DNA from 2 places in the Microbacterium sp. zg-B96 genome. Region 1 is predicted to be linked to the other one. Evidence: predicted binding sites of a transcription regulator. Region 1 holds the regulator's gene; the other holds the start of a gene.

Evidence for each region. The regulator HspR, encoded in region 1, represses chaperone genes until heat shock. The targets are predictions, from matches to a motif close to AAGTTGAGTCNNNNNGACTCAACTT.
Region 2: QNO11_RS13375 (Hsp20/alpha crystallin family protein) is a predicted target of HspR. The motif match lies at 3,053-3,077, and genes of this name have one in related genera.

Annotation. Positions count from the first base shown of each region.
Region 1 covers NZ_CP126738.1:3,308,553-3,319,249, reverse strand. The annotation lists gene dnaK (molecular chaperone DnaK) at 285-2,153, shown strand; gene QNO11_RS15760 (nucleotide exchange factor GrpE) at 2,165-2,791, shown strand; gene QNO11_RS15755 (DnaJ C-terminal domain-containing protein) at 2,805-3,800, shown strand; gene QNO11_RS15750 (heat shock protein transcriptional repressor HspR) at 3,825-4,268, shown strand; gene QNO11_RS15745 (alcohol dehydrogenase catalytic domain-containing protein) at 4,480-5,589, shown strand; gene QNO11_RS15740 (SDR family oxidoreductase) at 5,620-6,378, shown strand; gene QNO11_RS15735 (MaoC family dehydratase) at 6,375-6,833, shown strand; gene QNO11_RS15730 (acetyl-CoA C-acetyltransferase) at 6,983-8,197, opposite strand; gene QNO11_RS15725 (acyl-CoA dehydrogenase family protein) at 8,194-9,432, opposite strand; gene QNO11_RS15720 (QsdR family transcriptional regulator) at 9,526-10,167, shown strand; gene QNO11_RS15715 (acyl-CoA thioesterase) at 10,183-10,596, shown strand.
Region 2 covers NZ_CP126738.1:2,813,771-2,824,467, forward strand. The annotation lists gene QNO11_RS13360 (MFS transporter) at 1-521, opposite strand, end outside; gene QNO11_RS13365 (L-serine ammonia-lyase, iron-sulfur-dependent, subunit alpha) at 588-2,078, opposite strand; gene QNO11_RS13370 (VOC family protein) at 2,118-2,480, opposite strand; gene QNO11_RS13375 (Hsp20/alpha crystallin family protein) at 2,563-3,003, opposite strand; gene QNO11_RS13380 (SDR family NAD(P)-dependent oxidoreductase) at 3,116-3,886, opposite strand; tRNA gene QNO11_RS13385 (tRNA-Arg) at 3,987-4,059, opposite strand; gene QNO11_RS13390 (asparagine synthase) at 4,140-4,730, opposite strand; gene QNO11_RS13395 (SDR family NAD(P)-dependent oxidoreductase) at 4,804-5,646, shown strand; gene QNO11_RS13400 (carbohydrate-binding domain-containing protein) at 5,748-7,469, shown strand; gene QNO11_RS13405 (hypothetical protein) at 7,586-7,780, shown strand; gene QNO11_RS13410 (aldose 1-epimerase family protein) at 7,985-8,923, opposite strand; gene araA (L-arabinose isomerase) at 8,925-10,427, opposite strand; gene QNO11_RS13420 (xylulokinase) at 10,449-10,697, opposite strand, start outside.

The DNA of each region.
Region 1 (10,697 bases):
CCGCTTCTGTGCGAGCAACCCGCAAGATCGGGGCAACGTCGGCTGAGCTGAGAAGCCACGACCCGCGAACCTCAAGGAACCCCCAAGAAAAGGTCGAGTCTGGGCCAACCGGCCGCCGTGACCCCTCTCTACGGCTGCTCATCATCGGCATCCGCCCGCCAAACTTGACACCTCACGACTCAAGTTCGATTGACATCGGAAACCCTGTCGCGTATCCTTGAGCCATCGCGACTCAGGTTGACGTCGCCCCGAGATTTTCAGATCCACACGAAGGAGAAACACACATGGCACGTGCAGTGGGAATCGACCTCGGAACGACCAACTCGGTCGTCAGCGTCCTTGAGGGCGGCGAACCGAAGGTCATCGCAAACGCCGAGGGCTTCCGCACGACCCCGTCGGTCGTCGCATTCACCAAGGACGGTGAGGTGCTCGTCGGTGAAACGGCCAAGCGCCAGGCCGTCACGAACGTGGACCGCACCATCACCTCCGTCAAGCGCCACATGGGCACCGACTGGAAGACGCAGTCGATCGACGGCAAGGCGTACACGCCGCAGGAGATCTCGGCCCGCATCCTGCAGAAGCTCAAGCGGGACGCCGAGCAGTACCTGGGTGACACCGTCACGGATGCCGTGGTCACCGTTCCCGCGTACTTCAACGACGCCGAGCGTCAGGCCACGAAGGAGGCCGGTGAGATCGCGGGCCTGAACGTGCTGCGCATCATCAACGAGCCCACCGCTGCCGCCCTGGCCTATGGCCTGGACCGCGGCAAGGAAGACGAGCTCATCCTCGTGTTCGACCTCGGTGGCGGCACGTTCGACGTGTCCCTGCTCGAGGTGGGCAAGGACGACGACTTCTCCACCATCCAGGTGCGCTCCACCGCCGGTGACAACCGCCTCGGTGGCGACGACTGGGACCAGCGTCTGGTCGACTTCCTCATCAAGCAGTTCAAGGACACCACCGGTGTCGACGTCTCGGGCGACAAGATCGCGCTGCAGCGTCTGAAGGAAGCCGCAGAGCAGGCCAAGAAGGAACTCTCCAGCTCCACCTCGACCAGCATCAACCTGCCCTACCTGTCGCTGACCGACTCGGGCCCCGTCTCGCTGTCGGAGACGATCACGCGCGCCAAGTTCGAGGACCTCACCAAGGACCTGCTCGACCGCACCAAGAAGCCCTTCGAGGACGTCATCCGCGAAGCCGGCATCAAGGTGGGCGACATCGACCACGTCGTGCTCGTGGGTGGCTCCACCCGCATGCCCGCCGTTTCGGAGCTGGTGAAGCAGGAGACCGGCAAGGAGCCCAACAAGGGCGTCAACCCTGACGAGGTCGTCGCCGTGGGCGCCGCCCTGCAGGCCGGCGTCCTCAAGGGCGAGCGCAAGGATGTGCTGCTGATCGATGTCACCCCCCTGAGCCTCGGCATCGAGACCAAGGGCGGCATCATGACCAAGCTCATCGAGCGCAACACCGCGATCCCGACCAAGCGCAGCGAGACCTTCACCACGGCAGACGACAACCAGCCGTCCGTGGCGATCCAGGTCTTCCAGGGCGAGCGCGAGTTCACCCGCGACAACAAGCCGCTGGGCACCTTCGAGCTCACCGGCATCGCGCCGGCTCCCCGTGGCATCCCGCAGGTCGAGGTCACCTTCGACATCGACGCGAACGGCATCGTGCACGTGTCCGCCAAGGACAAGGGCACCGGCAAGGAGCAGTCGATGACGATCACCGGCGGCTCGTCGCTGCCGAAGGAAGACATCGACCGCATGGTGCGCGAGGCCGAGGAGCACGCGGCCGAGGACAAGAAGCGCCGCGAGTCCGCCGAGACCCGCAACCAGGCCGAGACGCTGGCCTACTCCATCGAGAAGCTCATCAAGGACAACGACGACAAGCTGCCCGCCGACGTCAAGTCGGATGTGCAGGGTGACGTCGACGCTCTGAAGACGGCTCTGGCCGGCGATGACGACGACGCCGTGAAGACCGCGTTCGACAAGCTCAGCCAGTCGCAGGGCAAGCTGGGCGAGGCGATCTACGCCTCGGGCCAGGCTCAGGGCCAGAACCCTGACCCGGCGGCGACCGACCCGGGCAACGGCGAAGTGCCGAACCCCGAGGAGGACGTCATCGACGCCGAGGTTGTCGACGACGAGGACGAGAAGAAGTAGAGATCTCAGACATGACCGACAAGGACTTCGAAGAACCGATCGACGAGGTCCCCGGTGACAAGGGGTCGGAGGCTCAGGCCTCCGACCCCGAGTCGCAGGGGGCTGAGCCCGCGGCATCCGCTGCGGACGGCGACGGCGAACCCGAACTGACCATCGAAGACATCCTGGCCGCGGCGCAGTCCGCGGATGCCGCCGCTGCCGATGCACCGGCGCAGTCGGGTGCCGAGCCCGACCTGCTGGTGGATCTCAAGCGGGTGCAGGCCGAGTACGCCAACTACCGGCGTCGTACCGAGGAGCAGCGCGAGGTCGAATTGGAGCGGGCACGCGGTTCCGTGGCCCGGAGCCTGCTGCCGGTGCTCGACGATCTCGACCGCGCCGAGAAGCACGGCGACCTCACCGAGGGCAGTGTGCTGTCGGCGGTCGCCGACAAGCTGCGCGGGATCGTGAGCAAGCTGGGCGTGGAACGCTACGGCGAGGCGGGCGACGTGTTCGACCCGCAGCAGCACGAGGCGATCTTCCAGGCGCCGACCCCCGGCACGACCGATCCGACGATCCTCGAGGTCGTCGAGATCGGCTACCGGCTGGGCACGACCGAGCTGCGTCCGGCGAAGGTCGTCGTCGCGGTTCCGGCCGAGTAGGACGGGGGCATCGATGGCGAGTCAAGACTGGTTCGATAAGGACTTCTACTCCGTCCTCGGCGTGAGCAAGGACGTCAGCGATGCCGATCTGAAGAAGACGTACCGCAAGCTGGCACGCAAGTATCACCCTGATTCCAATCAGGGTGATGCTGCGGCGGAGGCGAAGTTCAAAGAGGTCAGTGAGGCGTATGCCGTGCTGAGCGACGCCGAGCAGCGTGCCGAGTACGACCAGATCCGCGCGATGGGGTCTGGTGCTCGCTTCACGGCGAGCGGGCAGGGCGCCGGCGGCTTCGAAGACGTCTTCAGCATGTTCGGTCAGGGCCGGGGCGGTCCGCGCACCCAGTCCACCGAGGACTTCGACGACATCTTCTCGATGTTCAACCAGCAGCAGGGCGGCAGGTTCGGCTCCGGCCGGTTCGGCCAGACCTCCGGCGGGTTCCGTGGATTCGGCGGTCCCACCAAGGGCAGCGACGTCACGGCACGCACGACGATCGACTTCGTCACCGCGACCAAGGGCGAGACGATCACCCTGGCAGGGGAGGACGGCAAGCCGTTCAAGGTCAAGATCCCCGCGGGCGTGAAGGACGGGCAGAAGATCCGGCTGCGCGGTCGGGGGCGCCCGTCGCTCGACGGCGGTGAGAACGGCGACATCGTGGTGACCGTTGCGGTGCGTCCGCACCCGGTGTTCACCCGGGAGGGTCTGAACCTGCGCGTCACCGTGCCGGTGACCTTCACCGAAGCCGTGCTCGGGGCGACCATCGAGGTGCCGACGCTCGGGGGCGACCCCGTGAAGTTGCGCGTCGCACCCGGCACGCCCTCCGGGCGCGTGCTGCGCGTCAAGGGGCGGGGCGTTGCCACCGCGAAAGGCACCGGTGACCTGCTCGCCGAGGTGCAGATCGCAGTGCCGGCGCACCTGGAGGGCGAGGCGAGGGAAGCCCTCGAACGCTTCCACGAACTCGAGCCCAAGGAGAACCCGCGCGCGGATCTCATGCAGAAGGCGCGCGGATAGGTGCTCGGCGGGGGAGGTGAGCGCGTGAACGACCAGGTCGACGAGGACAGCCCGATCTTCGCGATCGCGGTCGCCGCGGAACTGGCGGGCATGCATCCGCAGACCCTCCGCCAGTACGACCGCATCGGCCTCGTGGTGCCCGATCGCACGCGGGGCGGGTCACGCCGGTATTCCACGCGCCACGTGGCACAGTTGCGCGAAGTGGCACGCCTGTCTGCGGAGGGCATGAGCCTGCCGGCCATCTCGCGCATCATCGAGCTGGAGAACCAGGTGCGGGATCTACGCCGCCAGGTGCGCGACCTCGAGCACCGCGTGCGCGCGGAGATCGAGAACCGCCCCGGCGCCCGCGTGTTCGCCGCCGGCCCCAGCGGCGGGGTGGTCACGCTGCGCCACGGCAAGCGGGTGCGCCGCGCCACCGACATCGTGCTGTGGCGCCCGCGGCATCCGGACGACGACCAGCACGACTGAGCCGACTCACCCGGTACGACGGCCCCTCGCGTGTGCGGGGGGCCGTCTGCGTGCGTAGCTGCCGAGTGAGTATTGGTGCTGCCGAGTGAGTATTCGCGCTGCCGAGTGAGTATTCGTGCTGCCGAGTGAGTATTCGTGCCGGCGACATACCGCGCAGTCGGTATGCTGGCATCGCCCGATGGGGCGGCCGCAGGCGAACGAGGAGGTTCGGATGCAGATCACGGGAGCCGTGCTGGAGGTGTCTGGTGCCGCAGCGCCATTCGCGGCATCCCGGCCCTTCACTGTCGGGCTATTGGAACTCGCCGACCCCGGCCCGGGCGAACTGCTCGTGCGCATCGAGGCTGCCGGCGTCTGCCACTCGGACCTGAGCGTCGTCGACGGCAACCGCCGCCGCCCCACCCCGATGCTGCTCGGACACGAGGCCGCCGGCATCGTCGAAGCGGTCGGCGCGGGCGTCGAAGACCTGCGGCCGGGCGTGCGCGTTGTCATGACCTTCCTGCCGCGCTGCGGGGCGTGCGCCGGCTGCGCGACCGACGGCCGCCTGCCGTGCGAGGTGGGTTCCGCGGCCAACAACGCAGGCACCCTCGTCGGGGGCGGCATCCGGTTGCGGCGGGGGGCGGATGCCACGGAGCCGGTGTTCCACCACCTCGGAGTGAGCGGTTTCGCCACGCATGCCGTGGTCAGTCGCACCTCGGTGGTGCCGGTCCCGCCGGACGTGCCGGGGGAGATCGCGGCGCTGCTGGGCTGCGCCGTGCTCACCGGCGGCGGTGCGGTGCTCAATGCCGCCCGCCCGGCATCCGGATCGTCGATCGCGATCGTCGGACTCGGCGGGGTGGGGATGGCGGCGCTGCTGGTCGCGGTCGCGCTCGGCCTCGACGTCACCGGGGTCGACGCGGTGCCGGGCAAACTCGACCTCGCGCGGGAACTGGGTGCCGTCGCTGCGCTTTCGCCGGCGGATGCCGTGGCGCGCGGCATCCGCATGCCGGCCGTCATCGAGGCTGCCGGATCCGCGCGCGCGTTCGAGACCGCGGTGGCGCTGACCGCACCCGGCGGGACGACGGTGACCGTGGGGCTCCCGGCGCCGGACGCGCGGGCCACGGTGTCGCCGCTGCAGCTGACCGCCGAGGCGCGCACGGTCATCGGCAGCTACCTGGGTTCGGCGGTCCCGGCCCGCGACATCCCGCGGTTTATCGAGCTGTGGCGCGCGGGCCGGCTACCGCTGGAGCGGCTGGTGACCTCCCGCATCCGGCTCGACGACATCGACGCCGCGATGGACCGCCTCGCCGCCGGCGGCGAGCTGCGGCAACTCATCGTCTTCTGACCCTGCCATGCCCGACGAAAGGACCCCCGCATGACTCGTATCGCCCGTACCGCCATCGTCACCGGAGCCGCGCGCGGCATCGGAGCCGCGACCGCCCGACGTCTCGCCGCGGCCGGTCACGCCGTCGCGGTGCTCGACCTCGACGTCGCCGCGTGCGCGGACACCGTCGCCGCGATCGAAGCCGAGGGCGGCCGTGCGCTCGCCGTCGGTGCGAACGTCGCGGATGCGAGCGCCGCGGCATCCGCCGTCGATCGCATTGCGGCGCAGCTCGGTGCACCGACGATCCTCGTGAACAACGCGGGGATCATCCGCGACAATCTGCTGTTCAAGATGAGTGAGGATGACTGGGATGCCGTGCTGACGGTGCACCTGCGCGGGGCGTTCCTCATGACCAAGGCCGTGCAGGCGCACATGGTCGAGGCCGGCTGGGGGCGCATCGTCAACCTGTCGTCGACCTCGGCGCTGGGCAACCGCGGGCAGGCGAATTACGCGGCGGCGAAGGCGGGGATGCAGGGGTTCACCAAGACCCTCGCGATCGAGCTGGGGCGGTACGGCGTGACGGCGAATGCCGTGGCGCCTGGGTTCATCCAGACCGACATGACCCGGGCGACCGCTGAGCGGATGGGGGTGCCGTTCGAGGATTTCGTTACCGCGATGGCGGCGGAGATCCCGGTCGGGCGCGGCGGCACGCCCGACGACGTGGCCGCGGCCGTGGCGTTCTTCACGGCCGAGGATGCCGGGTTCATCTCGGGTCAGGTGCTGTACGTCGCGGGTGGGCCGCGGGCATGAGCGTTCAGGTGTCGTCGCCGGGGTCGCTTGCCGCGGTCGTGGGGGCCGTGGCGACGGGGGAGTGGTTCGAGATCACGCAGGAGCGGATCGCGGCGTTCGCCGACGCGACCGAGGATCGGCAGTGGATCCACCTGGATGTCGAGCGGGCGGCATCCGGTCCCTTCGGGGGGACGATCGCGCACGGATACCTGACGCTGTCGCTGCTGCCGCGGCTGACCGACGGGTTGCTGCAGGTGGGCGGGGTCGCGATGGCGGTGAATTACGGCCTCGACAGGGTGCGGTTCCTGCAGCCGGTGCGCGCGGGGGCGCGCGTGCGGGCGGTGACGGAGCTCACCTCTGCGGACGAGACTGCCCAGGGGGTGCGGGTGGGGATGCGCACGACCGTCGAAATCGAGGGGGCTCGCAAGCCCGCGCTGATCGCCGAGACGCTGGCGCTCCTCGTCGCTGCCGAGTGAGTATTCGCGCCCTCGAGTGAGTATTCATACTGCCGAGTGAGTATTCGTCCGCCCTCAGAGCGGATGCCGACGAGTACTCACTCGGCAGCAGCAATACTCACTCGACGCGACGAGTACTCACTCGGCAGCAGCAATACTCACTCGGCAGCTCACTCGCGGGCGAGGATCAGCGACATGCCCTGGCCCCCGCCGACGCACATCGTCTCGAGGCCGTAGCGACCACCCGTCGAGGCGAGCCCGTTGATCAGCGTCGACGTGATCCGTGCGCCCGTCATCCCGAACGGATGCCCCACCGCGATCGCGCCGCCGTGCACGTTCAGCCGCGAATCGTCGATGCCCAGCTCCCGCGCCGACGGGATCACCTGCGCCGCGAACGCCTCGTTGATCTCGACCAGATCCATGTCGTCGATTCCGAGTCCAGCCCGCGCCAGCGCCTGCCGCGACGCCTCCACCGGCCCGAGCCCCATGATCTCCGGCGACAGTCCGCTCACTCCCGTCGACACGATCCGCGCCAGCGGCTGCAGCCCGAGCTCGTTCACCACCCGCTCCGAGACGATCACCACCGCCGCGGCCCCGTCGTTGAGCGGACAGCAGTTGCCCGCCGTCACCGTGCCGTCGGGGCGGAACACCGGGTCGAGCCCCGCGAGCGCCTCGACCGTCACGCCCGCCCGCGGGCCGTCATCCGCGCTCACGACCCGCCCGTCGGCGAGCGTCACGGGCGTGATGTCGCGCGCCCAGAACCCGGACGCGATCGCCGTCTCCGCCCGCTGCTGCGACCGCGCCGCGAAGGCATCCTGCTCCTCGCGCGTGACCCCGTGCACCTGGGCCACGTTCTCGGCGGTCTGCCCCATCGCGATGTACGGGTCGGGTAAGTCCCCAAACGAAAGCGGGTCGGCCCACACCGGCGCCCCCGCCGCACTACGCGCGGCCGTCCGCGCCGCGGCATCCGCGAACACCGGATTCACCGCATCCGGCAGGTCGGCGAACCCGTACGCGTACTGCGACACCGACTCCACCCCGGCCGAGACGAACACGTCACCCTCGCCCGCCTTGATCGCATGGAACGCCATCCGTGTCGTTTGCAGCGACGACGAGCAGTACCGGTTCACGGTCGTGCCCGGCACGGCATCCCACCCCAGCAGCACGGCGACGATTCGCGCCAGGTTCATGCCCTGCCGGCCTGCGGGCTGCCCGGTCCCGAGCATCAGGTCGTCGATGCGCGCGGGGTCAAGGGAAGGCACCTGCGCGAGCGCGGCTCGCACCATCTGCGCCGCGAGGTCGTCGGGGCGCACGTCCGCGAGCGACCCCTTGCGCGCGCGTCCGATGGGCGAGCGGGCCGTGGCGACGATGTATGCCTCGCTCATGAGGTGAACGCCTGGATGCCGGTGATCTCGCGCCCCACGATCAGGGTGTTCATGTCGTGGGTCCCCTCGAACGTGTAGATCGCCTCCGCATCGCAGAACGCCCGCGCGGCGCCGTAGTCCAGCGTGATGCCGTTGCCGCCCATCACCTCGCGGCACAGCGCGACGGTCTCCCGCATCCGCGACGAGACGAACGCCTTCGCCATCGCCGACTGTGCGTCGGTCTGCGCGCCCTCGTCCTGCAGCTGCGACACCCGCGTGCACAGCGCCAGACACGCGGTGATGTTCGACAGCGCGGTGGCGAGCTTGTGCTGCACGAGCTGGAACGACGCGATCGGCTTGCCGAACTGCTCCCGGGAGCCGGCGTACCGCACCGCCGCCTCGTAGGCTCCGATGCCGTTGCCGAGCGCCTGCCAGGCGACCTCGGCGCGGGTGAGCCGCAGCACGACGGCGACCTCGGTGAACGATGCGATCCGCTGCAGCCGCAGCGAGTCCGGCACGACCACGCCCGACAGGGTGATGTCGGCGTTCTCGACGGCCCGCAGGGACTGCTTGCGCTCGATCTTGGTCGCCGTGTAGCCCGGGGTGGATGTCGGGACGATGAATCCCTTCATCTCATCGTCGGCGGTGTCGCGCGCCCACACCACGGTGATGTCGGAGAACGCCGCGCTGCCGATCCACCGCTTCGCGCCGTCGATCACCCACTCGTCCGTGCCGTCAGCCCCGGCCCGGCGCGTCGCCGTGGTCTGCAGTCCCCGCGCGGTGTCCGACCCCGACAGCGGTTCGGTCAGCGCGAACGCGCCGACGAGCTCGCCGCGCGCCATCGGCGGCAGCCACTGTGCCCGCTGTTCGTCGGAGCCGCCGACCCAGATCGCGTTCATCGCCAGGCCGCTGTGCACTCCCATGAACGTCGCCGTCGAGGCATCCACGCGCGAGATCTCCAGCGCGACCCAGCCGCGATACAGCGCACTGTTGTCGTACTGCGCGACCTCGGGGATGCCGGCACCGAGCATGCCCAGCTCGGCAAACCGCGGGAACAGATGCCGCGGGCTCTCCGCGCGTTCCCAGAACTCATCGGCGCGTGGGGCCACCTCGTTCCCGAGAAAGGCACGGATGCGGCCCAGCTGCGCCCGCTCGGCGTCCGTCAGCGCGGACTGCAGGTCGTAGAAGTCGGCGTCGAGGCGCGTCGCGGGCGGCGCATCGGCGCGCTCGGTGGGGCCTGACAGGGTGAGCGCCATCGCGTCTCCGATCGTCGGTGATCCGGTGTGCCGCCCATCATGCAACATTTCTGTGAATGTTGCATCCATCGCCGTCGACGATAGAGTTCCGGCATGTCCCTGCCCGCGCCCGAGGCCGTCGTCACCATCGCGACGGTGGGGGTGGATGCCGCCCCCTCCTGGCTCTCGGAGCGGATGGCATCCCACGCCGACTCTCGCCGCGCGTTCTACCTCGCGCGGCAGCAGTTCATCGCCGGGAACCGCATCGACATGGGTGGCCTGGCCGCCGCGCTCGGCGTGGACCGCACGTCGCTGTTCCGCTGGGTCGGCAACCGCGACGCGCTGCTGAGCGAGGTGCTGTGGTCCCTCGCGATGCCGACGCTCGTGCAGGCCGACCGGGCCACACTCGGGCGCACCGGTGCTGACCGGCTGGCGGAACTGCTCACCCACTTCGTCGCCGATCTGAACCAGGCGCCGTACTTCCGGGAGTTCCTGCGCCGCGAGCCCGCTCGTGCGCTGCGGCTGCTCACCACCACGGAGAGCGAGATCCAGCGGCGCTACGTCGCGACGGCGGAGTGGCTCGTGCGTGCCGAGCTCGGCGACCAGCCGCTGGGCGGCGCGATCGACGTGCACAGCCTCGCATATCTGCTCGTGCGAGTGTCGGAGTCGTTCACGTACGCCGACCTCATCGCCGGCGACCGGCCCAGCGCCGACCGCGCGCGTGCCGCGTTCCGCTTGTTGCTGCGCGCGGACTGACACCCAGGAGGACCCATGACGCACTACGGCGTGCGCCGCCCGTTCGCCACCCGCTGGCGCGACAACGACCAGTACGGGCACCTCAACAACGTCGTCTACTACGAGGCGATGGACACCGCGGTCAACGCCTGGATGATCGCCGAGGGCGGCCTCGACCCGGCGTCGTCGCCCGCCATCGCGCTCGTGGTCGCCTCGTCGTGCGACTACCGCGCGCCGGCATCGTTCCCCGAGCCTCTGGAGGTCGGCATCGCGGTGGAGCGGCTCGGCGCCACCAGCATCACGTGGGCGCTGGGGATCCTCCGCCCCGGCGAGGACGACCCCATCGCCGTCGGGCGGTTCGTGCACGTGTTCGTGGATGCCGCGACTCGCCGGCCCGTACCCGTTCCGACCGACGTGCGCGACGCGGTACAGGCGCACCTGCTCGGCTGAGCCCCGCGGGGGTCGAGCCGGGTTCCGTGGGGTTCGGTGCCGGATACGCGCCCCGAACCGGGGGGTTCGGGGGTTCGGTGCCGGATACGCGCCCCGAACCG
Region 2 (10,697 bases), 490 kb from region 1:
AGCAGCATCGCCATGAGCGGCAGCACCGACAGCACCGAGTCGACCCGGCCGCGGTCGGCGGGGGTCGTAGCATCCGTTACCCACGCATTGAACGCGGCGTCGTTCGCGCCCGAGCCGAACATCGACATCACGCAGTCGAGCAGGATGATGGCCACCACCGCGGTGCCGACCACCTGCGCGGCCTGCGCGCCGGCCGAGGGCTGCACGAGCCCGAAGGTCGCCGTCGTCAGGCCCCACAGGATGTAGCCGATCGCGATGAACGGGCGCCGCCGGCGCACCCGATCCGACCAGGCGCCCACGACCATCGTCGACAGCGTGGCGGCGACGGCGGATGCCGCGACCAGCACCGCGATCACGGTGGGATCGGTCGTGATCGTGTCGTACACGAACACGTTGAGGTACATGTTCTCGACGGTCCAGGCGAGCTGCCCGACGAAGCCGACGAGCACGACGACCCACCAGGTGCGGCCTGCCACGCGCGGCAGCCGTACGCGTGCGGGCGTGGGGGTGGGGACGGACATCGGCTTCCTCGCTGACGGACCGGAATTCGGGTGCATCGATCCTATGCGGCGCGGCCGCGGCATCCGTCAGCACTCGATGACGTTGACGGCGAGCCCGCCTTCGCTGGTCTCCTTGTACTTCGTCGACATGTCGATGCCGGTCTGGCGCATCGTCTCGACGACCGCGTCCAGCGAGACATAGTGGGTGCCGTCGCCGCGCAACGCCAGGCGTGACGCCGTGACGGCGGTGGACGCCGCGATGGCGTTGCGTTCGATGCACGGGATCTGCACCAGCCCGCCCACCGGGTCGCAAGTGAGCCCCAGGTGGTGCTCCATCGCGATCTCGGCGGCGTTCTCGATCTGCCGGTTCGTGCCGCCCATGACGGCGGTGAGACCGGCGGCGGCCATCGCGCACGCGGAGCCGACCTCGGCCTGGCATCCGCCTTCGGCGCCCGAGATCGACGCGTTCGCCTTGAACAGCGAACCCAGGGCGGTGGCCGTCAGCAGGAACCGGCGGATGCCGCGGCGGCGATTCGCGTCGGCGAGCGCCGGGGCATCGGCCGCCGCTGCGGCACCCTCCGTCGACGGGTGGAAGCCCAGCAACGCGCTGCCGACCAGCTCGCCGTAAGGGGTGACGGCGTTGCCGGAGCCCAGGCCCGAGTCGGCGAGGAACCGCCACCAGTACATCGCGACGGCCGGCACGATGCCTGCCGCCCCGTTGGTGGGCGCGGTGACGACGCGGCCGCCGGCGGCGTTCTCCTCGTTGACGGCGAGCGCGAACGCACCCAGCCACTCCCCCGGAAGTTCGCGTCGGCCCCCGGCTTCGGCTTCATCGAGCTGGGCGCGGATCGCGCCGGCGCGGCGCTTGACCTTGAGCATGCCCGGCAGCACGCCGTCGGCCAGCAGGCCCGTCTCGACGCACGCGGTCATGGCATCCCAGACGGCGTCGAGGCCCGCGGCGACCTGCTCCTCGGGGCGCAGGGCCTGCTCGTTCAGGCGCGCTGCTTCGGCGATGGTGATGCCGCGTTCGTCGCACAGCGCGAGCAGTTCTTCGGCGCTGTCGTAGAGCAACGGGAAGGGACGGCTCGCGACCGGTGGCGGCGCCCCATCGCGGCGGATGAAGCCGCCACCCACGGAGTAGTACGTCTCCTCGGCCACGGCTTCGCCGGTGGCATCCGTCGCCGTCAACGTCATCGCGTTCGGGTGCCCCGGCAGCCGGGTGCGGGGGGCGAAGGTGATGTGATCCTTCGTGAACGGCACCGGATGTGTGCCGTCGAGGTGGAGGTGCTGCCCCTCGGGCCAGTTCGTCCAGGCGTGGCGCACGGCGTCGGGGTCGACGGTCTCGGGGGCGTGGCCCTGCAACCCGGCCACGACGGCATCGGGCGTGCCGTGGCCGATGCCGGTGGCGCCGAGGGAGCCGTAGAGGGAACAGGCAACGCGCGCGACGCGGGGCAGCCCGTCGGAGTCGCGCAGGCGGGCGGCGAAGTCACGGCCGGCCCGCATGGGACCGACAGTGTGGGAGCTCGAGGGTCCTACTCCGATGGAGAACAGCTCGAACGCCGATACATAGGCGCTCACGCCTCGAGCCTACGACCTCGAGGCCTCTCGGGCGGGTGTTCAGGGACGCTGGAACGCGATGAGCCCGACGAGGTTGCCCTCGGAGTCCCGCAGGAAGGTCTGCCATTCCTCATGGCCACTGGGTCCCAGGGTGTCATCGTCGTGACGGAAGATCACGTGCGGCGCGGTGACGACCTCCACCCCTGCGAGGCGCTCCAGGGTCTCGTGCACGTTGTCGACGTGCAGGTAGATCAGCGCGGACGGCGCACTGCGGTCCAGCAGCAGACGCACGCCGTCCAGGTCGAAGAAGAGCAACCCGGGGTCGTCGAAGCGCGCCCTGGGCTCAGTCTCGAGCAGCGTCGAATAAAACGCCTCGGCACGGTCGAGGTCGTCGGCGTGCTGTGCGACCTGCTGCAGTTTCATGTCGGGCAGTCTCCCATGCGCTGTCGGAAGAGAAGGAGCCCCGGACGGGCGGTCCGGGGCTCCGTGGCGTCGTTGCGACGCGTTACGCCTGGTGCGACTCGCTGACTTCGAGCGTGGGGCTCGAGTCGTCGGTGGTCACTTCCACCTTGCGGGGCTTGGCCTTCTCGCTGACCGGGATCCTCACGCTCAGCACGCCGTTGCGATACGTCGCGGCGATGTGCTCGGTGTCGAGTCCCTGCCCGAGGCTCAGCTGGCGCAGGAAGCTGCCGGCCTCGCGCTCCCGGGTGATCCACTTCACGCCTTCTCCGACGTTGAGGGTGCGCTCGGCGCGGATCGTCAGCAGCTGGCCGTCGACGTCGATGTCGACCGAACCCGGGTCGACGCCCGGCAGATCGGCGGCAAGCACGTAGTGGTCGCCTTCACGGTAGAGGTCCATCGGCATCTGCCGCGGGCCGCGACGCGTGGGGTCCATCAGGTTGGTCGCAAAACGCTCCAGGTCGCGGAGCGGGTCGTAGGTCGCCATTTCGTCTCCTCTCGAGCGGTGCCGGACATCCGGCATCCATAGGTCTCTAAACTTGAGTCTCCTCGACTCAAGTAAGTCCAGATTAGCACTCGGCGGCGAGAGTGCCAAGGGGTTAGCGGGGCCGGGCAGCCGCCTCGGGATCGGGTCCATTGACCGACCGGCCACCGTCGACGGGCAGGATCGCGCCGTTGATGAAAGCCGCCGCGCCCGACAGCAGGAACGCCACGACTGTGGCCACCTCGTCGGCGGTGCCGGCCCGGCCGAGGGGTTGCAGTTCCGCGAGCTGTGCGTCGACCTCGGGGTGCGTGCCGCGGTACTCATCGAGCCGGGCCGTGGCGATCGCGCCCAGCGCGACGGCGTTAGTCCGGATGCCGTTCGGCCCGTGATCGACCGCGACCGCCCGCGTGAGTCCCTCGATCGCGGCCTTCGCCGTCGCGTAGGGCAGTGCCCCGCGCACCGGGCGCTGCGCCTGATGGGAGGAGACGTTCACGATCGCGCCGGGGCGATCGCGGTGGGTGAAGTGGCCCACCGCGGTGTGGCAGCCGGTGACGGCAAGGCGCAGGTTCGCGTCGATGAGGGCGAGGATGTCGGCGGCGGTCGCCGTGGTCAGGGACGCGTCCCGGAAGATCGCGGCGTTGTTGACCCACCCCGCCAGCGGCGCGACGGACTCGGCCTGCTCGGCCGCACGCTGGGCGATGGCCGGATCGCCGGCGTCCCCGGTGACGAGTTCGGTCGAGGGGCGTGCCGAGTCGCCAAGTGTGTCCGCGGTGTCGATCACGACGACGTGCCCGTCCTCCGTGAGCCGCGCGGCGATGGCGGCGCCGATCCCCCGCGCTCCCCCGGTGACGACGAACGACCGCTCCGAACCCTGTTGGCGCGACATGGCATCCATTCAACCCAGTCGCGGTGCGCGTGTCAGCCCGGGAACAACGAAGGCCCCGCGGTGACCGCGGGGCCTTCGTCAATACTGTCTCAACACAGTGTGCGCCCGAAGAGACTCGAACTCCCAACCTTCTGATCCGTAGTCAGATGCTCTATCCATTGAGCTACGGGCGCATGGCCTTTGCTCTCGCTCGGGCCGTCGATAAGCCTACCCGACGTGAGCACGGTGCGCGAATCGGCCCCGTGTCGGCGCGTCAGCCGTCGGCCGCGCCGCGGTCGGCGACGGCGCGCTCCACAGCGCGGCGATGTGCGCGCAGCTTCGGCAGGTCGACCATGCGCAGCGCCTGCATGCGCGCGAGGCGCATCTGCCCGTAGTCGGGCTCGAGGTCCGGCCGTGCCGCCTCGATGCTCAGCGTGCGGTCGATGTTCTTGGCGACCTCGGACCACGCCGCATCCCTGGCATCCTCCACCAGCTTCTCGAGCTCTTCGGCGTTCTCGGAGCGCTCGCGCAGCTCTTTGGCGATGTGCCGGGACTGGCGCACCCGCTTGCGGAGGTTGCGCACGTCCTTGCTGCGGTAGTCGTGCGTGCCGCCGGAGTCGGAGTGACGGCCCTTCGCCGCCTTGCGCTCGCGCTCGGCCCGCTCCGCGTCGGCCTCGGCCTCCTCGGCCAGATCCAGCAAGGTCTCCTTCGCGTGCGGCACGAACTGCTCGACCTTGAAGTCCTGACCACCGGTGAGGATATCCACCAGGATGCGGTTCTTCAGCGCCAGCCGCGTCGCCGCCGACGCGATGTAAAGACCCTCGGCGACGATGTCGTCGTGCTTCGCCTTCCTGCGCTGCGCCACGGCACCCCCTTGCAACGATCCTAGGGCGGCGGATGCGCCAGAATCGACGCAGGAAACCAGCAAAGGGGCCGGGATGCCAGTACTCGACGTCCGCGACGCGACGAGCGTCATCACCGGGGCCGCCGCCGGCATGGGAGCAGAGGTGGCCCGACGCCTCGCCGCCCGGGGCGCGCGCGTCGCGCTGATCGACCACGACGCCGGCGGATTGGATGCCGTGACGGCCACTCTGGCCGGCTCCGGGCACACCACGCACGTCGTGGACCTGACCGACGACGACGCCGTCGCGGACGTGGCCCGGCAGATCGCGGCATCCCACCGGCACGTGCAGACCCTCATCACCTGCGCCGGCTCGTCCATGCTCGGGTCGATCGACCAGCTCACCATGGCCGAGATGCGGTGGCTGATGGACGTGAACCTGTGGGGCACCGTCAACATCACCCAGGCGCTGCTGCCGACCCTGCGCCTCTCCCCGGCAGCCCACATCACCCACCTCGTCTCGATCTACGCGCTGGCCGCCCCCGCCGGGCGCATCCCGTACGCGATGAGCAAGTACGCCGTGCGGGGGTTCACCGAGGCGCTGCGGCACGAGCTCGAGGGTTCGACCGTCTCGGTAGGCGCGATCTACCCCGCCGGGGTGAAGACGGGGATCATCCTGCGGGGCCGATACGCCGCGGCGCTCGACCCGGCCATCGCCGCCCGGGCAGCCGCCGCACAGTCCGCGATGTACCGCACCGAGCCGGGAGAGGCCGCCGACCGCATCATCGCCGCGACGATCCACCGGCGCCCGCGCACCATGGTCGGTCGCCAGGCGCGGCTCGTGGACGTGCTCACCCGTGTGACACCGACGCGCTACTGGGCGGTGATGCGCCGACCACTGCGGGACGCGGTGGATACCACGACGCCCATCGCGCGGTGAACTCGAAGCGGCGACTAGGGGTTGTCTTAGCGATCACATAGCTGCCTTTTGCGTAATGGAAGCATCCCGAATGCGCTGCTTCCCCCGTGTGAAAGGACCAGATGACACCGCTTCACCCGTCGCGCCGCCGGCTATGGCTGGTGGCTGCTCCCGCCGCATTGGCGCTCACGCTCTCCGGCTGCGCGAGCGGCGCCGCGACCCCCGCGGCGAACCCCGACAGCGCGGCCGAGCCCGAAACGACCGTCGACACGACGCTGACCGGGTTCGCCACCGCCGAGGAGGTGCTCGCCGGCAACCAGCAGACGCACGACGCCGCCGCCGACGCCGAATGGTCCGAAGCGGATGCGGTGACGATCGAGCTCGACGGCTCCGGTGCCAGCGCGCCGGAGTCGGCCGGCGTCACCATCGACGGCGCCACCGTCACGATCTCCGCCGCCGGCACGTATCTGGTCAGCGGCGATCTGGAGGGCCAGCTCGTCGTGGACAGCGATGACGAGGGTGCGGTCACCCTCGTGCTGGACGGCGTGGACATCAGCAACTCCGACGGCGCTGCCATCGACATCGCCGCCGCCGCCGAAGCGGTAATCGTGCTGGCCGAAGGCTCGGCCAACACCCTGAGCGACGCGAACGGCTACGCCAAGGATGTCGAGGCGAACGCGGCCCTCGCCAGCGCCGCCGACCTCACGATCACCGGGTCCGGTTCACTCTCGGTCGCCGGCAACGGCAACGACGGCATCGCGTCGCGCGACGGCCTCGTGATCCAGTCAGGCGCCATCGACGTCGACGCGGTGGGCGACGGCATCCGCGGCAAGGACCACCTCGTCGTCCGCGGCGGTGACATCGCCGTCGACGCGGGGGGCGACGGCCTGAAGGCCGACAACGAAGAGGACGCCGACCGCGGCTACGTCGCGATCGAGGACGGCACCGTCACCCTCGTGTCCGGCGGTGACGGCATCGACGCGTACACCGACATCGTGCAGACCGGCGGCACCGTGGACATCGAAGCCGGGCGCGGGTCGACCTCCGACCCCGAGTCGGGGGCGAAGGGGATCGTGGCCGGCACGATCGCCGTACTGGAGTCGGGAGTCGTGAACATCGACGCCGCGGACGACGCCATCAACACCAACGCCTACCTGCACCTGGCTGGCGCGGACGTGACGCTTGCCAGCGGCGATGACGCGGCGCACGCCGAACTGCAGCTGGTCGTCTCGGACGGCGACGTCACCGTGACCTCGTCGGTCGAGGCCCTCGAGGGCGGGCAGATCACCGTCGAGGACGGCACCATCGCGCTCACCGCCAGCGACGATGCCATCAACGTCTCCGAACCCGACGCCGGCACCGCGGAGCTGACCCTCGTCATCGCCGGCGGCGAACTCGTGGTCGACGCCGGCGGCGACGGCCTCGACGCCAACGGCCCGATCGAGATCACCGGCGGCACGGTGATCGTTCACGGCCCCACCGCCGACGGGAACGGCGCCATCGACGCCGACGGCGGCGTGACGGTCTCGAGCGGCACGCTGCTGGCCCTCGGCCCCGCCGGCATGGCGCAGGCCCCGAGCGCCGATTCGGCGCAGGCCACCGTGCAGTTCACCGCGAACGGCGGCATCGCCCCCGGCACCGTGCTCACGATCGTGTCCGCGTCCGGCGAGCAGCTGGGCACCGTGACGGCGACCAAGCAGGCGCAGAACCTGGTGTTCTCCGCGCCGGGGCTGACCAACGGCGAGACGTACACGCTCGTCGCCGACGGTGCGACGATCGCCACCGCCGTCGCCGGGCAGCAGAGCGCCGGAGGCATGGGCGGACCGGGCGGTGCCCCGCGCTGATATCACCTGCGCGCGGCGGATTCAACCCCGTGACCGCGGGCCGCACGCCGAATAGCGTCGGAGTCACGCTAGACGGACGGGTAGCACCCGGGCCGCCTTCACGAAAGGAGCGAATCATGGGTTTCATCGATGACGCGAAGAGTACCGCCGAGACCGCAGGTCGCAAGGCCAAGGATGCACTCGACGACACCGCCGACCGCATCAAGGACAAGGCCGACGAGCACAAGGCCGAATCCGACGTGAAGAAGGCCGAGGCGGAGCGCGAGTCCGTCCAGACGCGCAACGAGGTCAAGGAAAAGCTGCGCGACTAAGTCCCACGAAGCGAAGGGCCCCGGAGGAGACTCCGGGGCCCTTCGTCGTGAGTGCATACCTCAGCCGCAGCCGCCGGCCGGCGCGCCGTGACGACCGGGCCCGTGTACAGCGCCACCGCGGGCGTCCTCGCGCGACAGCGCGGCGATCGACGTGGTGCGCACCGCCCTGGCCGATGCGCTGACAGCGCACCGGGCTGAGCCGGCTCAGATCGCGAAGATGCGCCAGCCCGCCTCGGCGACGGCGCCCGGCTCGATCACGAGCAGGCCCGGGTCGAAGTCGTAGCGCGGCGCGTTGAACGCGTCGGGCGCGCAGGTCATCGGCTCCACGGCGAGGCCGCCGCGGTGCCCGGGTTGCGCGGGGCCGCCTGGGAGGTCGGCGGTGTGCACCTGCACCCACGGGCACGCAGCGTCCCATGCGATGCCGACTCCGCGACCGGCGGCATCGGTCACGCGCACGGTCGCGACGCCCGCGTCACCCGCCTGCAGCGCCGTGAATGCGTGGTCGATCTCGGTCGAGCCGATCTGCCGCGGCGTGCGGAAGTCGAACGCGGCATCCACCGGGCCCAGCGTGGTCGGGATGAGCCGGTCGGGCGTGACAGACAGCACGTCGGATGCCGGGAGTTCCAGCGTCCAGTCATCCACCGTCCCCTCCCCGGCGACGAGGTAGGGGTGAGGGCCGGTGCCGAACGGCACCGGGTGGGCGGAGAGGTTCTCGGCGCGCACCGACTGGGTGAGCCCGTCGTCGCCGAGCGTGAAGGTCGTGGTCACCCGCACCCGCCACGGGTACCCGGTCTGCGGCTCGATCGTCGCGGTCAGGGTGACGTGGTCGGAACCCTTGTCGACGGCGTCGTAGTCGAGCCACGCACCCAGACCGTGCAGCGCGTGTCCGCGGTCGGGCTCGGTGAGAGCGAGCTTGTGCTCGACGCCGGCGAAGACGTAGCGGCCGTCGACGATGCGGTTGGGCCACGGCACCAGCGTCGCGCCGCGATACGCCGGGCGCACCTCGTCGGCGACGAACGGCACGACCAGGTTGCGACCGGCGTGGGTGAGCGAGCGCAGCGAGGCGCCGACGCTCGCGACAACCGCTTCGCAGTCGCCGTGGCGGAGGGTGTGCTGGATGCCGCTGGCAGGAAGGTGCGCCATGTCAGATCCCCTGCGCCAACCGGTAGTACGCGGCGTTCCAACGCAGTTCCTTCTGGAACCCGCGCACCGTGGTGTCCTGGTCGATCACGAGCAGTTCGGTCTTCGCGATCTCGGCGAAGTCCTGGAACACCTCGATGCCCACCGCGGTGGTCATGACGGTGTGGTGTGCGGCCCCGGCGGCCAGCCAGCATCCGGCGCTCGTGGCGAAATCGGGGGCGGGCTTCCACACGGCCCGTCCCACCGGAAGGTTCGGCAGGTCGGGGGCTTCGACGTTCTCGACGACGTTCGCGACCAGGCGGAATCGGTCGCGCATGTCCGACAGCGCGACCACGACGGCGGGACCGGGGTCGGCGGTGAAGACCAGGCGCACCGGGTCCTGTTTGCCGCCGATGCCCAGCGCATGCACTTCGAGGCGCGGCTTGGCGGTCGTCAGCGACGGCGAGACCTCGAGCATGTGGGCACCGAGGATCTTCTCGTCGCCCGCCACGAGGTCGTAGGTGTAGTCCTCCATGAGGCTGGCACCACCGGGCAGGCCCGAGCCCATGACGTTCGCGGCGCGCACCAGGATCGCCGTCTTCCAGTCGCCCTCGGCGCCGAAGCCGTACCCCTCGGCCATGAGGCGCTGCACCGCGAGCCCCGGCAGCTGCGTGAGCGCACCGAGGTCCTCGAAGCTCGTCGTGAAGGCGCCGAAGCCACCCTCCTCGAGGAACGACCGCAGGCCGATCTCGATGGCGGCGCCGTCGCGCAACGACTGGTGGCGATCGGCGCCGGGGTGGAGTTCCTCGGCGACGTCGTACAGGTCGAGGTACTCCGCCACGAGGGCGTCGATCTGGTCGTCGGTCGCGTTCGCGACGGCATCCGCCAGTTCATTCACGCCCCACGTGTTCACCTGCACGCCGAAGCGCAGTTCGGCCTCGGTCTTGTCGCCCTCGGTGACGGCGACGAAGCGCATGTTGTCGCCGAAGCGGGCGAGCTTGAGGGTGCGGACGGCCTGCCAGCCGGCGGCGGCGCGCTGCCACTGCTCGATCTGCTCGAGCACGATCGGGTTTGACACGTGGCCGACGACGGTCTTGCGGGCGACGTTCAGCCGCGTCTGGATGTACCCGAACTCGCGGTCGCCGTGGGCGGCCTGGTTGAGGTTCATGAAGTCGAAGTCGATGTCATCCCACGGCAGCTCGACGTTCGCCTGCGTGTGCAGATGCAGCAGCGGTTTCTGCAGCGCGTCCAGGCCCCCGATCCACATCTTGGCGGGGCTGAAGGTGTGCATCCACGCGATAACGCCGATGACGTCGTCGCGGCCGTTGACCTCGAGGGCAAGGCGGCGGATGCTGTCGGCATCCTTCAGCACGGGCTTCCACACCACGCGCACCGGAAGAGCGGACATGCCGTCGACGACGGCCTGCGACTGCTCGGCCACCTGGCGCAGGGTCTCTTCGCCGTACAGGTTCTGGCTGCCGGTGACGAACCAGACCTCGTAGCCGTCGAGGGAAGTGGAAAGGGGCATGGCAGTTCCTTCGCTAGCGGTTCAGAGTGCGGCCACGGCGGCGGCTTCGACAGCCAGGCCGGCGCGGTAACGATCGAGGTACGTCGCGAATCCGGCGACGTCTTCGGGGCGGGGCTCGGCGACGTCGATATCGGCGTCGGCGAACACATGAGAGTCGAGGTAGGTGGCCAGGTCGGTGTCTTCTGCGCGGCTCAGGTAGGCCGCCAGTACCGCGATTCCCCAGGCGCCGCCTTCGGCGGCGGTCTCGCCGACGGCGACCGGGGCGCCGAG